Parabacteroides chongii: one gene and its partner. The protein of the gene in region 2 interacts with the protein of the main gene of each other region in a pairwise test. Links are inferred from orthologs where the notes say so. Each region holds a gene or a part of one and is shown on either strand. Other genes may lie near its edges.

Region 1 (7,279 bases), 2.9 Mb from region 2 along the record:
TCTTCCGTGTACGACTGGATAATAAGCACCTTATAGGGGGAGTTGCTACCGGCAGCCTCTATATAACCTTTTATTCCAATAGCGAATAAAAAGAAGAACAGCAATATGTGCCAAAAACGTTTCAATGAGTATTCCGTTATTAACCCTGCACTGTAAGTTTAATATTATAATAAACAGTGTTATGCATGTAATATAATCAGGGCATAACACTGTCGTCCTATTCTTTGTTACGAGTGAGCAAAGATAATTAAAAACCAAATAAAATCAACGGTTATTGGCTCTTTGTTACTTTTTGCGGATAATCCGGATACAGCAGGTACTTTTTTCTCATTTGCTTGTACTTGTCCAGTTCCGGTTTCCAGCTGTCACGGATCTCTTCTTCCGATAATCCCCTGACAATTTGATAACGGAGTTCCTTGGTTCCGGCCAGCAGGTCGAACCATTGCGGGCGGGAGAAAAAGAAAGCTTGTTCGTTCCCGGCTTTATTGTAGAAGTCAAGGAAGAAATGCAGCGTTAATCCTCCCTCGAAAGGATATTCCCGAAGATCGATACCGTAACACTCCTTGTCTTTCTGTAATGGATTCGTGTCGAAACCGGGCAATGATACGGGCGTGAAAGTAAAGTCTCCATATTTTCGGTCCGGAAATCCGATCACCTGGAACGGGTAATAGGTGCCTCGGCCGATACTGATATTGGTCGCTTCAAAAAAGCATAAAGAAGGATATAGCCGGATCGACTGGTCGTTCGGCAGGTTGGGAGACGGCTTGACCGGTAACCAGTAAGGATCGCCATGCCGCCAGTTTTCCATCTTGACGATATGGAGCTTACAGCTGTCCGGATTGCTTTTGAGCCAGCCCTCGCTGTTGATCATCCAGGCAAGCTCTCCGACCGTCAAACCATGCAACAATGGAATCGGGTCGACACCGACAAACGATTCAAAGCCTTTCTGACGCACCGGACCGTCTACGAAGTCATTCGGATTCGGACGGTCGAGCACAAGAAATTCAATGCCGTTCTCAGCACACGCCTCCATGACATAATGCATTGTACTTATATATGTATAGAAACGTGCGCCTACATCCTGAATATCGAATACAACCACATCCAGTCCGCTTAACTGCTCGGCTGTCGGTTTTTTGTTTTTACCGTAGATGGAAACAATAGGAATACCGGTTTTAAAGTCACGACTGTCTTTTACCTCTTCACCTGCATCGGCGGTTCCCCGGAAACCATGTTCGGGGGCAAACACTTTTTTTACCCGGATACCCTGGTCTACCAGTGCGTCCAGCAAATGTTTCTGTTGTTTTTCCAGGATCGAGGTCTGGTTGACGACTAATCCGACCTGTTTGTCTTTCAGTAAGCGAGTGATCACATCCATACGTTCGGCCCCTAAAACCAAAGCACCCTGAGTTGTTGCCGCCTGCAGTTCTGCTGTGAGTAATATGCCGATAAACCAAAGTGTAAGCCTGAAAACTGTTTTCATAATCCGTATCCAACTGTTTATTGCCTGCAAAAGTAGCAAATGTTCGCCTTATTGAAGCTATGAAACGGTTAAATGTGTTTACATTTAACATGTTTGACTTGAACTATCAGGCTTCTTTTTGTGTTGGATTATTACAAACAAAAAGAATAATCATATGGCAACAAGACTTCCAAAAATCAAAGAAAAAGCGAAAACCGAGGCTTTAGTGTTAGATCATAAAGAAGATCGGTATCCGGTACAACAGGTGTCTACTGAAGGTAAAGTAACAAAGAAAAAGGTGAAAGATGCCGTTAAGGAGATTAATCCGGATTTGAACAGCCTCGGATGCAGAGGTTAGTATTTTATCGGCCGGATAATGGATAGCCAATATAAAATATCAGTATCTTCGCAGTCGGATCGGTTAAAAATAAAGCGTAGATAAAATGAATCCTATTGATATTATATCCAAATATTATCCGGCAGGATCGGATGCCTACCATATCCTGGTAACCCATAGCCGGAGCGTGACGGAGAAAGCATTGAGCCTGGCACGTATGCATCCGGAAATGAATCTGGACATTCCTTTCATTGAAGAAGCAGCCATGCTTCACGACATCGGTATCTTTCTTTGCAATGCACCGGAGATCGGTTGCCTGGGTGATGCCGAATATATTTGTCACGGCTATCTGGGTGCCGACCTGATGCGTAAAGAAGGTTTTCCCCGGCATGCACTGGTCTGTGAACGCCATACAGGGACCGGGATAACGGCGGAAATGATAGAAGAAAGACATCTTCCGCTTCCGTCGCGTGTAATGGTTCCGGTATCGTTGGAAGAGCAGCTCATCTGTTTTGCCGATAAGTTTTACAGTAAGACAAAACTGGATAAGGAAAAGCCGGTTGAGAAAGTAAAACAGAGCCTTTCCAGGTATGGAGAGGAGACCGTTATACGTTTTGATAACTGGTGTAAACTCTTTTTAGGGGAATAAAAGCTAAAGGGCTCATTAATTTATTATACATTTGCACGCTGTAACGATTCAGTTGACAGTTGACAGATGACGGATGACAGTGGCTTCATCTCCTATCTGTCAACTGTCAACTGTCAACTGTCAACTTAATTAATGAGACACAGAGGGCTATTTATCCTATTATATTTCCTCACCGGGGCTTTGATGATGTATTCGCAGGAGCTGGTTGCCCCGCGGGATACCGTATTGCCTGTCATAGGGGATACGATAGCGACAGCTGTCACCGATAGTACGGTCCTTGCTTCCGATTCTACTCAGTCTAAGCAGGTAGGACTGGATGCTCCGGTTATTTATCAGGCAAAAGACTCTATGGTGATGACAGCCGGTAACTGGGCATATCTGTATGGTGAAGGAGATGTCAAATACCAACAGATCGGGCTGCAGGCGGAGAATATCGAGATGAGCCTGGACAGCAGCCTGGTGTTTGCCAAATTCGGTCTTGACTCTATTGGTGAAGAGTTCGGTTATCCCTTGTTTAAAGACGGGGATCAAGAGTATGAATCTAAAACGATGCGATATAACTTCAATACCAAGAAGGGATATATCACGGATGTGATCACCCAGCAGGGGGAAGGTTTTGTTACTGCCGGACGCACGAAGAAGATGGACGACGATGTGCTGAATATGGTGGGCGGTAAGTATACTACCTGCGATGAACACGATCATCCTCACTTTTATATTCAGATGACAAAGGCGAAGGTCCGTCCCAAAAAGAATATTGTGACCGGACCGGTTTACATGGTAATAGAAGATGTTCCTTTGTATCCGATCGGCTTGCCTTTCTGTTTCTTCCCGTTTTCGAGTACCTATTCGTCGGGTGTGATCATGCCAACCTATGCCGACGACTCCCAGCGGGGTTTTGGTCTGCGTGATGGTGGGTATTACTTCGCACTGAGCGATTATATCGATTTGGCTGTGACGGGGGAGGTCTATACGAAAGGTTCCTGGGGGCTTCAGGCGCAATCATCTTATAAGAAGCGATATCGTTTTTCAGGGAATTTCAATGCAGCTTACCAAGTAAGTAAGTATGGGGATAAAGGATTGGCAGACTATAGCTTGTCGAAAGACTTCCGGTTGAACTGGACGCACAGCCAGGACCCGAAAGCCAATCCGTACCGGACTTTCTCGGCTAGTGTCAATTTTCAGACATCCAGCTTCGACCGTAACAGTGCCTATGGTATCTACAACCCTAATACGACGAACAATACAAAAGGTTCCAGTATCAATATAACACAGCGTTTTCCGAATAATCCGTTGACGCTTTCGGCAACCATGAACGTGAACCAAAATTCCAAGGACTCGATGATCTCTATGACATTGCCTGACCTGACCATTACTTTGAGCCGTATATTCCCCTTTAAGCGGAAGAATCCGGTCGGTAAAGAACGCTGGTATGAGAAGATCTCCATGAGTTACTCCGGATATTTCAGAAATAGCATCACGACAAAAGAAGATCAGCTGTTCAAGTCGAACCTTATCAAAGACTGGAAGAACTCTTTTGAACATAGCATTCCGGTCAGTGCTACATTTACGGCATTCAAGTATATCAATATCTCTCCTTCGTTCAACTACAAGGAAAGCTGGTATACCAGCAAGATCACTCAACAGTTCGACCCGCAGCTGAACAAGCTGGTAAATCGGGATACGACTTACGGATTCTATCGTATTTATAATTATAATGCATCTTTATCGGCATCTACAACACTGTATGGTTCTTATAAACCGCTACCTTTCCTGGGAGATAAAGTGCAGATGATTCGCCATCGTATGGAACCGTCGATCAGTATCAGTGCCGCTCCTGACTTTGGCAGCAGTATTTTCGGGTTCTATGATCATTACCAGTATATCGATACCAATGGCGATCCGATCGACTATGTGTATTCTCCTTTTGCCCACAACGGTTCTATTCCTAGCGGAAAGCAGGGAAGCCTGAACTTCTCGTTGGATAACAATGTCGAAATGAAGATCAAATCAGACAAGGATACTACCGGTTTCCGTAAGATCAGTCTGATCGACAAGTTATCATTGGGCATGAGCTATAATATGGCGGCAGATTCTTTCAAGTGGAGTGACTTGTCTGTCGGGTTACGTTTGAAGTTCTCGAAGAGTTATACCTTGAATCTGAACGGGCAGTTCGATACCTACACCTATGGTGCAGATAAGAACGGAAAACCGATTCGACTGGATATTCCCCGTTGGAAAGCCGGTAAAGGTATCGGGCGTTTACGTTCGACAGGAACCAGCTTCTCTTATACTTTCAATAACGATACCTTCAAGAAATGGTTCGGAGGTGAGACGGACAGTAATATCCCGGAAGATAATGTGGGTGACGGAGAACTCGAAAATCTGACTGCGGAAAACCAGGACGGAGAAAATCCGGATGGCGAAGGAAAGTCTGAAGGCGGACGTTTGCGCGGCAAGAAGAAAGATACCGGTGAGTATGATGCCGACGGTTATCTGATCTCGAAGATCCCCTGGAGCCTTTCTTTCAATTACAGTATGCAGTTGCGTTACGGTGATTTCGATCCTAACCGGTTAGAGTATAAGTATAAGCTGACGCATGCCCTGAGTTTTAACGGAAATATTCAGCCGACGAAGAACTGGAGCTTTAATTTCAATGCCACGTACGATTTTGACAATAACAAAATTTCGTTCATGACATGTAACGTGACACGTAACTTGCACTGTTTCCAGATGTCTGCAAGCTTTGTACCTGTAGGGCCTTATAAATCATATACATTCTCTATTGCGGTAAGCTCTTCGCTGCTGAAAGACTTGAAGTATAACCAGAGTAGCTCTGCCCGGGAAGGACAGAGCTGGTATTAATTACCACTCTATCGGTTCTTGCCCGGTGGCTATCAAATAATCATTTGCTTTACTGAAATGTTTGTTCCCGAAAAATCCCCGGTAAGCGGAGAGGGGAGAAGGGTGTGCCGATTTCAATATCAGATTGCGTGAAGCATTAATGACCGCCCCTTTGCGTTGTGCATATGAGCCCCAAAGGATATAAACGATGTGGCTGCGCTCTTCTGCCAGTGTACGGATCACGGCATCGGTAAATGTTTCCCATCCCCGGTTCTGATGTGAGCCTGCCTGGTGTGCACGGACTGTCAGGGTGGCGTTCAATAGCAGAACACCCTGGTCTGCCCAACGCAAAAGGTTTCCGCTTGGTGGCATGGGTTTGCCTAGGTCGCTTTCTATTTCTTTGAAAATATTGATCAGGGAAGGAGGATAAGGCGTTCCGTCCTGCACGGAAAAGCAAAGGCCGTGTGCCTGTCCGGGTTCGTGGTAAGGGTCTTGTCCCAGAATGACCACTTTCACTTTATCGAAAGGACAATGTTCGAAAGCATTAAAGATGTATGGTCCGGGAGGATAGACAGCACCGTGGCTGTATTCTTGTTTTACAAAGTTGATTAACTCTTTGAAATAATCTTTTTCAAATTCGGGGGCTAACCGCTCTTTCCAGCTTTGTTCGATCTTTACGTCCATAACTTTATAATTGAAAATTGAGAATTGAAAATTGAGAATTGAGAGTTGCTTTTGGGTATTTTCAATTCTCAATTCTCAATTTTCAATTAAATTAATAGCATTCCTGCAGCACGGGCTTCCTGACGCATATCTTCCGGCCAGATACTAGCCTGGATCTCACCGATATGAGCTTTGCGCAGATAGAACATACACAAACGGCTTTGTCCGATACCGCCGCCGATACTCTGAGGCAGTTCACCGTTCAGCAGGCGTTTGTGGAAGTAGAGTTCTCTCTTTTCTTCAGCGTTGGAGAGCTTCAGCTGACGTTCCAGCGCTTCCTTATCTACACGGATACCCATTGAAGAAAGTTCGAGCGAGCGGTTCAATACATCGTCCCAAACGAGTAAGTCACCGTTCAGTCCTACCTGTCCGTTTTCTGCTACAGTCGACCAGTCGTCGTAGTCAGGAGCACGTCCGTCATGTTTCTCTCCGTTGCTCAGCTTGCATCCGATACCGATGATGAAGACTGCGCCATATTCTTTGGCGATAGCGTCTTCCCGTTCTTTCGGTGTAAAGGTAGGATATTTTTGCAACAAATCCTCGGAATGTATGAAATGAATATGCTGGGGAAGTGTCGGCCGTATTTGCGGAAACATCTCATAAACCAGATATTCGGTACGCACCATGGCTGCATATATACGTCGTACGACCTCTTTCAGATATTCGACATTGCGTTCTTTGGGGCTCATCACCCGTTCCCAGTCCCACTGGTCGACGTATAATGAATGCAGGTTACCCAGTTCTTCGTCAGAGCGGATGGCATTCATATCGGTATAAATGCCGTACCCTTCTTCGATATTATAGTCTGCTAAAGTGAGGCGTTTCCATTTCGCCAAAGAGTGTACGATTTCGGCTTTGGAATCGTTCAGGTCTTTGATCGGAAATGTGACAGCTCGTTCGGTTCCGTTCAGGTCATCGTTGATTCCCATCCCTTTAAGAACGAACAAAGGTGCCGTGACACGACGCAGGCGTAACTCCGAAGACAGGTTTTGCTGGAAAAAGTCTTTGATTTTCTTGATTCCCATCTCTGTTTGCGACAGGTTTAGCAAAGCCTTATATCCCGCAGGTTTAATTAAATAGCTCATATACTTGTTGTGCTTTGTGTTTGTAAAATATGCGACGCAAAGATAATGATTAATGGCAAAATAGCAATGTTGAAGCCTTTTTTATTTGCAAAATGGCAGTATATGTGGTAAAGTGTGTTGCAAATTATCAAAACTTATGTTGTAGGGCAGAAAAAAGAAAGAGATATAAAACTCTTCTG
Region 2 (7,162 bases):
AACCTCTACCTTTTTAGTAAGAATGTTTTCTGCCACATATCCGGCCATATTTACCGGATCTTTTGCCGATGAATAGGGGGGAGCATAGGCTTGCTCAAGTTCGGTCAGGTCGTAGATTGTCCCTTTGCGTTGTATAACCTGTTCAAGCATTTCGATCCGTTTGTCCACTCCGTCGAATCCGACAACCTGTGCGCCTAGTAGCTGTCCGTTATCCGGTGAGAATAATATTTTGATAGACATCGGGACTGCTCCCGGATAATAACCGGCATGTGATGCCGAATGTGTATACGACGACTGATAGGGGATACCTTCGCGTTTTAACAACTTGGCATTGGCTCCGGCAGCAGCAACTGTCAGGTCGAATACCTTTGCAATAGAGGTTCCGATAGTTCCCTTGTAAGTTTCTCGGTTACCGAACACGATATTGTCGGCAACGATGCGTCCCTGTTTGTTGGCCGGCCCGGCAAGTGGGATCAGGGCTGGTTTTCCTGTTACCGGATTGAGTACTTCAACGGCGTCTCCCAAGGCGTAGATGTCCGGATCGGAAGTTTGCATGTAGTCGTTTATGGCAATGCCTCCTAATGATCCCAGGGATAATCCGGCTTCTTTTGCCAACCTGGTTTCAGGACGAACTCCGATACTGAGTAATACCAGGTCGGTTGTAATCTGTTTTCCGCTACGCAGATGAACGATGATCCCTTCAGGTATTTCTTCGAAACGAGATACACCATCTTCCAGGCGGAGGTCCACCTGTTTTTCTATTAATTGCTGATGTACAATGGCAGCCATGGAATAATCCAACGGAGCCATGACTTGGTTTGCCATCTCAACGACCGCTACCCGGATGCCTAGATGATGCAGGTTTTCTGCCATTTCCAATCCGATAAATCCGCCGCCCACTACTACTGCATGGCGCGGATTATTCCGGCTGACGTACTTTTTGATTGTGTCTGTATCGGGTACATTACGTAATGTGAATATCTTATCGCTATTGATCCCTTCGATGCCGGGACGAAGCGGTTCCGCTCCGGGAGAAAGAATTAATTTGTCATAATTTTCAATGTATGTCCGAGCTGTATTGAGTTCTCTTATTTCAACAGTCTTTTCTTTCGGATGGATGGCTGTGACTTCCTGCTCGGTACGAATATCTATATTAAAACGGGCGGTAAATCCCTGCGCTGTCTGTACGAACAGTTTGTTGCGCTCAGTAATAGTTCCGCCAATGTAATAAGGTAGTCCGCAATTGGCATAAGAGACATATTTGCCTCGTTCGAACAGGATTATTTCTGCATTTTCATCGATTCTGCGTAAACGGGCTGCTACGGTAGCTCCACCGGCAACTCCTCCAACTATTAAGTATTTCATGTTGTAGATATATTATTTTTATTATACATATTTGTCAATGGAAAACATATTGATAAAAAAAGGTTTTACCCTTTTTTCATGCATTGCTGCAATTTATCGAACAGACTGTCGAAACGCAATTCGGCATTCATCATCTGTTGAACTTTCTCTTTGCCTTTCGGGGTAAGAGAGAAGAACATCTGCCGCTTATCTTCCTTACTGATTGCACGGTGGATGAATCCTTTGTTTTCGACGGAAGTAATAACCTTGGATACTCGTGAATTCGATAAACCGATATAATCACAAATCGTACCGGCTGATTTTGCCTGGTTGTCTTTCAGGCAGCAAAGCAGCATGGCTTCATTGATTGTGATCTCATGTACCTCCGAGAATGCTTTCTCAAATTGGTACAATGTTTTATAGATGTCCTTTATTACGCAAATTGCTTCCATCTTGTTTTCTTTAATGATGGTGCAAATATAATAATATTTCAGATATAAATAGTGTTTAGTGGAAAATATATTTTAAAAATGCTTTTGACTATGATCAAGGGATAAAAAAATGGACAAGGCTTCACAACCTTGTCCATTTTTATTTTATAAGATGAATTTAGTCTCTGTTTGAGAAGTATTTCATAAACTGTGAACGCTCGTACATTGCCGGATTAGGAATGTTGGCATAGTTCAGTTTACCCTGGAATTGTGACAGGCTTTGATAGTGTGCCTGGTGCATCCATTCTTCTATGCAGGTAAGTACCTGTGAAATGATTTCACCGCCATGTGTATATAATGCGCTGCACATCTGTACGGCTGAAGCTCCTGCCAACAGGCATTTGATCACGTCTTCCCAGTCATGAATACCGGTAGAAGAAGCAATGCTTATTCCGGGTACCTTTCCGGATACAATTGCGGTCCAACGGATCGTATCACTTAGGTCGGAGTGGTTGCTGAACACATTGCCGGATACTATCTGCATATTATTAATGTCGATATCCGGCTGGTAGAAACGGTTGAACATAACGATACCGTCTGCTCCGTTTACCTTTAATGTGTTGACCAGTGCCGGGATATTTCCGACATTTTTCCCGATCTTTATAATAACAGGTATTGAAATCGTTTCCTTTACTTTCCGGATGATATTGACGTAGAGGTCGCGTATCTCGTCGGGGTTGTATTCCAAACTCGTTTCAAGGAAGAATACATTCAGTTCTAGAGCGTCTGCTCCTGCCAACTCTATCTGGCGGGCAAAATCAATCCATACATCAGACTTGTAACAGTTGATGCTGGCAATGATAGGAATGGTACACTGTTCTTTAGTCTTTTTGATCAGTTCCAGGTAGTTGTTTACCTGGTTTGCTTTTACATAACCGCGGATATAGTCAGCGGCCTCCGGATAATCGGAGTCCTGCATAAGCGAATCGCTCTGCATTTCGATTTGTTCCTCAAAAAGAGATTTGAGAACAATGGCTCCGGCACCGGCTTTTTCGAATTCCTTGTTTCGCTCAGGATTATTTGTCAAACCTGAACTTCCTACAATTAAAGGATTGCGAAGTGTTAGTCCCGCGTATTGGGTTTTAATGTCAATCATGTCAGATTCAATTTTAATGTAATTAGTACTCGCGTTCGCCGAAAATACTGGTTCCAACCCGTATCATAGTGCTACCCTGACGAATGGCAATCGGATAATCGTGGCTCATTCCCATGGATAACACTGCAAAATTATCATTTCCTTTGAAATATATAGATTTTAATTCACTGAAAAGTTCATGCAAGGTGTGAAATTCCTGTTCGATGAGCGTTGTATCATCTGTATAGGTCGCCATTCCCATCAATCCGCATATCTGAATATTCCTTAGTTCGGCGAGTTGTTCGTTTTGCAAAAGTTCGCGGCATTCGTCTGGTGACAGTCCGTGTTTTGTTTCTTCCTGTGCAACGTGTATTTCCAGCAAGACACGAATAATACGGCTGTTTTTTAAGGCTTGCTTGTTTACCTCCTGCAATAATTTAAGGGAATCGATGCTATGGATCGTATGGATAAAAGGTGCGATATCTTTCACTTTATTGCTTTGCAGCGGACCGATAAAATGCCATTCTATATCACCCGGTAGTACTTTTTGTTTAGCCGTCAGCTCCTGTGCCCTGCTTTCGCCGAAGACACGCTGGCCAGCATTGTAGGCTTCCTCCAATGCTGCTGCCGGATGAAACTTAGACACGGCTACCAGCGTGACGTTTGCCGGTAACGATGCCTTTAGCTGTACTATATTTTGGGAGATGCTCATGCTTCCTGTGCTTTGTCTTCAGCCTGTTTCTTCTGTTCAGCAATCAGTTCTTCTCCTGATTTAGGTGTTTTGTCGTCGCTGGCAGAGAATGGGAATACATCCATCAGCATGGTTTCCGTAACCGATGCGATCGTGTAATCGGCCATTGTACCTTTCATGCCTTCTTCCAATACAGCGATGGCTTCTTTTAATGTGCATGCCTGGGCAAGCATTTGTGCTGCTGTTTTTTTCTCAGCACCGCTTTTCTCGTCGAGCGTGATGAAATAGACCTTGATCTTGTAGAAACGGTCGCCGTTTTCGTTGAAGAATAATTCAGAGAGGCGTGCGCGTTTAATGTCTGTAACAGTAAATTCGCCGGAAATGAACGGGCGGATTTCTTCGATGATACGTGCTTCTGCTTCCGTAAAGGAGAGGGCATCGACCAGGTAAGGTTCTGTTACTTTCTTTTGCATTCCGTTCTCCAGTACTTTTTCAAAGGAGACTTTACATTCAAACCAACTATGCATATTGTTTTCTTTTAATTTTTGTCTGTACTCATGTTTAAAATACAGTACAAATATAGGTCCAATTCGGGAATAATACAACTGCAATGAATTTCTTTATTTATTTGGAAACATTTCATGCAAAGGGCTTGTTTATATGATATAGTGTGTTTTTCATGGTATTAGATTTTTAGATTAGTAATGAGGTTGTTCATCCGGTCCGGGAGGATAGGATGAGATATCTGAAATAGAAAAGCCGGAAAAGAGTATGAAATTTCTTTTTTCCGGCTTTTTGTTTTGTTTTATTTCTCAGAATTCGTCATTTGCGTAAAGGCTGAGCAGGTTTTTTGTCTCATAATTAAATAATTCGTCATCATTGAAGAATCTTTTTAATTCGATGGCAGCCGTCTCCTGTGAGTCGGAAGCATGTACGATATTTTCCTGTACACTCATGCTATAGTCCCCGCGAATAGTACCGGGAGCAGCGTTTCTACCATTGGTAGCGCCTGCCAACGTGCGTACTACATTTACGGCATCGACTCCTTTCCAGCAACAAACAACGACAGGACATACTGCCATTGCATCTTTAACTCTTTGGAAAAAAGGCCTTTCTTTTAGGTGAGCGTAATGTTCGCTCAAAATTTCATCTGTTAACCAGGTCATTTTCATACCTTCAAGGATCAATCCTTTTTTTTCGAAACGAGCAATGATTTCACCGATCAAACCTCGCTGAATAGTGCATGGTTTCAATATTACAAGTGTTCTTTCCATTTTGAATTTCTTTTTATAAGGTTCAACGAATATTCCACTTTACGCTAATTATTCCAAAGATAGTATATTTATTCACTATTACTTAATTTATAGTATAATAATGTGTAAAAAAGAGATAGAAAAGTCATGTTTTCTCTATACACAACTAATTCTTTACTAAAGTAAGATATGGAGTCTTTGTCCTTTTAATTTCTTGCTGCGCTATGGAATCATCTTTTTCATTTTTTAAACAGGATGCCTATATCCATTTTGTTTATTCCTTGATTTTTTTCTCTTGGTGTAATTTTTACAATCTCTGATTTATTATCAAAAAACATCTGCCTTGACCGAAGATTATCCGTATATCTGCCTTTAATGCGTAAATCATTGTAAATTAATTTTATACAGATTGATAGTTGATGCTAAATGGCTGGAAATTAGTGTGTAATTGTGGGTAAAATATTCCCGTAGAACACAAACAGTATTAATATTGGAAATTTCAATACCGGCGTTTCCCGTGTATTTAGAACAAACAACTATAAATAAACAATTTAGCTTAGAATTCATTTACTAGGATTGCATTGTTTAACAATTTAGGCATATACTCTTCGGATGACAAAAAACTTAATATTTCTATAATCAGTCCAATTCCGGATTCATTTTCATAAAATCCCTTAGAGTTTGTCTGTTTACACCTAATTTTTTACTAATGTACAGCTTGGTTTTCTTTTCCTCCAGGAGCTTTCGAATCATGCTTTCCTTACCGGAAAGTTTGTACAGTTCAGATTTTCCTCCTTTAGGACGTCCCAGCTTTGTACCTTCTTTCTTTTTTCTGGCTAATGCCTCTTTGGTACGTTGTGAAATCAGGTTACGTTCGATCTCTGCACTCAGGCTGAAAGCGAATGCCAAAATTTTGCTGTTGATGTTGTTTCCCAACTCATAGCGCTCCTTTACCGTAATCACAAAAATGTCTTTTTCCATGCATTGATGGAGAAAGCTCATAACCTGCATCAGATTACGTCCTAAACGTGATAACTCGGTTGTAACCAGGATATCTCCCTTACGAATTTGTTTAATTAAACGGCCAAGCTGCCGTTCTGCGACATCAGTCGTTCCACTGATTGTTTCTTCTACCCAGCGATCAATACGCATGCTTTTGGCTTTTGCGAACTTTTCTATTTCAAATCGCTGATTTTCAGTACTTTGCTTATCTGTACTGACTCTTACATAACCGTATATCATACAATTGAATATTAAATGAATAACTAAAGATACGTTAGAAAACTAAATGAGAGGGGGTGATTAGTAAAAACCAACGTTTTTTATCGTCAACTGGATATGTAAGTTGTTTTTCCCTACAAATATGAATATAATAATTTAAACCAATAGCATATTGAATGGTAAAATTAAATTAAAATTTAACTTCCATGTAATCGAAATGGAAGGAAAAACTACTTTTGTAACAAAGATTAGATTAATTGGATGGAATTGATTTCATCATTTCCTGATACATATATAAATATGAAGAAATTATTATCATTGCCTCCCAATTTGGTAAACAGTTTCCACAGAATAACAAAAACAGATGTGGATGAGTGGTTTTGTACTTCAGATCCGGTAGGTGCCCGTTTGGGATCCGGAGGAGGAACTACCTGGCTGATTGAAGCGTGTCGGCAGAAAGAGGCATCTAGTCTCCCTGTGAAAGAATGGTTGGCAAAGGAGAAAAGGATATTGCTACATGCCGGTGGGCAGAGCCGGCGTTTACCGGGGTATGCTCCTTCCGGAAAAATATTGACACCAATTCCTGTCTTTCGGTGGGCGAGGGGGCAGAAGTTATCACAAAATCTATTGTCTTTGCAGCTTCCCCTTTATGAGGAGATTATTGAGAAAGCTCCTGAATCGCTCCATACACTGATTGCCAGTGGGGATGTATATATACGAAATAGTGAACTGTTGCAGGATATTCCGGATGTGGATGTCGTTTGTTACGGGCTATGGGTCGATCCGGCTTTGGCAACCAATCATGGCGTGTTTGTGTCGAACAGGCAGGCACCCGATAAGCTTGACTTTATGCTTCAGAAGCCGTCTCTGACCGATCTGGGGCAGTTGGCCCAGACCCATCTTTTTCTAATGGATATAGGCGTGTGGTTACTAAGTGACCGGGCTATGGAGTTGCTGATGAAACACTCGTATACAGCCGATGGAAAGACCATGAAATCATACGACCTCTATTCCGAATTCGGACTGGCTTTGGGTGAACATCCCCGTATTCCCGATGAAGAGTTGAACCGGTTGAGTGTGGCTATCC

The links.
Region 1: the proteins of ndk (region 2) and ung interact in binary tests that used the Escherichia coli proteins (3 or more experiments, as listed by UniProt). The link is inferred for Parabacteroides chongii from one-to-one orthologs.

What each region holds. Positions count from the first base shown.
Region 1 is NZ_CP120849.1:2,688,421-2,695,699, forward strand. The notes cover bases 4,146-7,025. They hold ung (uracil-DNA glycosylase), read right to left. Parts: upstream 5,977-7,025; coding sequence 5,314-5,976; downstream 4,146-5,313. Other genes in these bases: P3L47_RS10050 (putative LPS assembly protein LptD), read left to right, coding at 4,146-5,313; asnA (aspartate--ammonia ligase), read right to left, coding at 6,063-7,025. Outside these bases: P3L47_RS10030 (sensor histidine kinase), read right to left, coding at 1-125; P3L47_RS10035 (exo-beta-N-acetylmuramidase NamZ family protein), read right to left, coding at 272-1,483; P3L47_RS10040 (hypothetical protein), read left to right, coding at 1,638-1,820; P3L47_RS10045 (HDIG domain-containing metalloprotein), read left to right, coding at 1,906-2,448; more of P3L47_RS10050, read left to right, coding at 2,581-4,145; more of asnA, read right to left, coding at 7,026-7,100. UniProt on the Escherichia coli protein: Excises uracil residues from the DNA which can arise as a result of misincorporation of dUMP residues by DNA polymerase or due to deamination of cytosine.
Region 2 is NZ_CP120849.1:5,585,428-5,592,589, reverse strand. The notes cover bases 3,145-5,907. They hold ndk (nucleoside-diphosphate kinase), read right to left. Parts: upstream 4,876-5,907; coding sequence 4,414-4,875; downstream 3,145-4,413. Other genes in these bases: P3L47_RS21470 (master DNA invertase Mpi family serine-type recombinase), read right to left, coding at 5,494-5,907; P3L47_RS21480 (DUF4494 domain-containing protein), read right to left, coding at 3,619-4,128; P3L47_RS21485 (YggS family pyridoxal phosphate-dependent enzyme), read right to left, coding at 3,145-3,622. Outside these bases: P3L47_RS21500 (CoA-disulfide reductase), read right to left, coding at 1-1,365; P3L47_RS21495 (MarR family winged helix-turn-helix transcriptional regulator), read right to left, coding at 1,431-1,796; P3L47_RS21490 (dihydroorotate dehydrogenase-like protein), read right to left, coding at 1,954-2,931; more of P3L47_RS21485, read right to left, coding at 2,954-3,144; more of P3L47_RS21470, read right to left, coding at 5,908-6,096; P3L47_RS21465 (bifunctional fucokinase/fucose-1-phosphate guanylyltransferase), read left to right, coding at 6,376-7,162. UniProt on the Escherichia coli protein: Major role in the synthesis of nucleoside triphosphates other than ATP. The ATP gamma phosphate is transferred to the NDP beta phosphate via a ping-pong mechanism, using a phosphorylated active-site intermediate.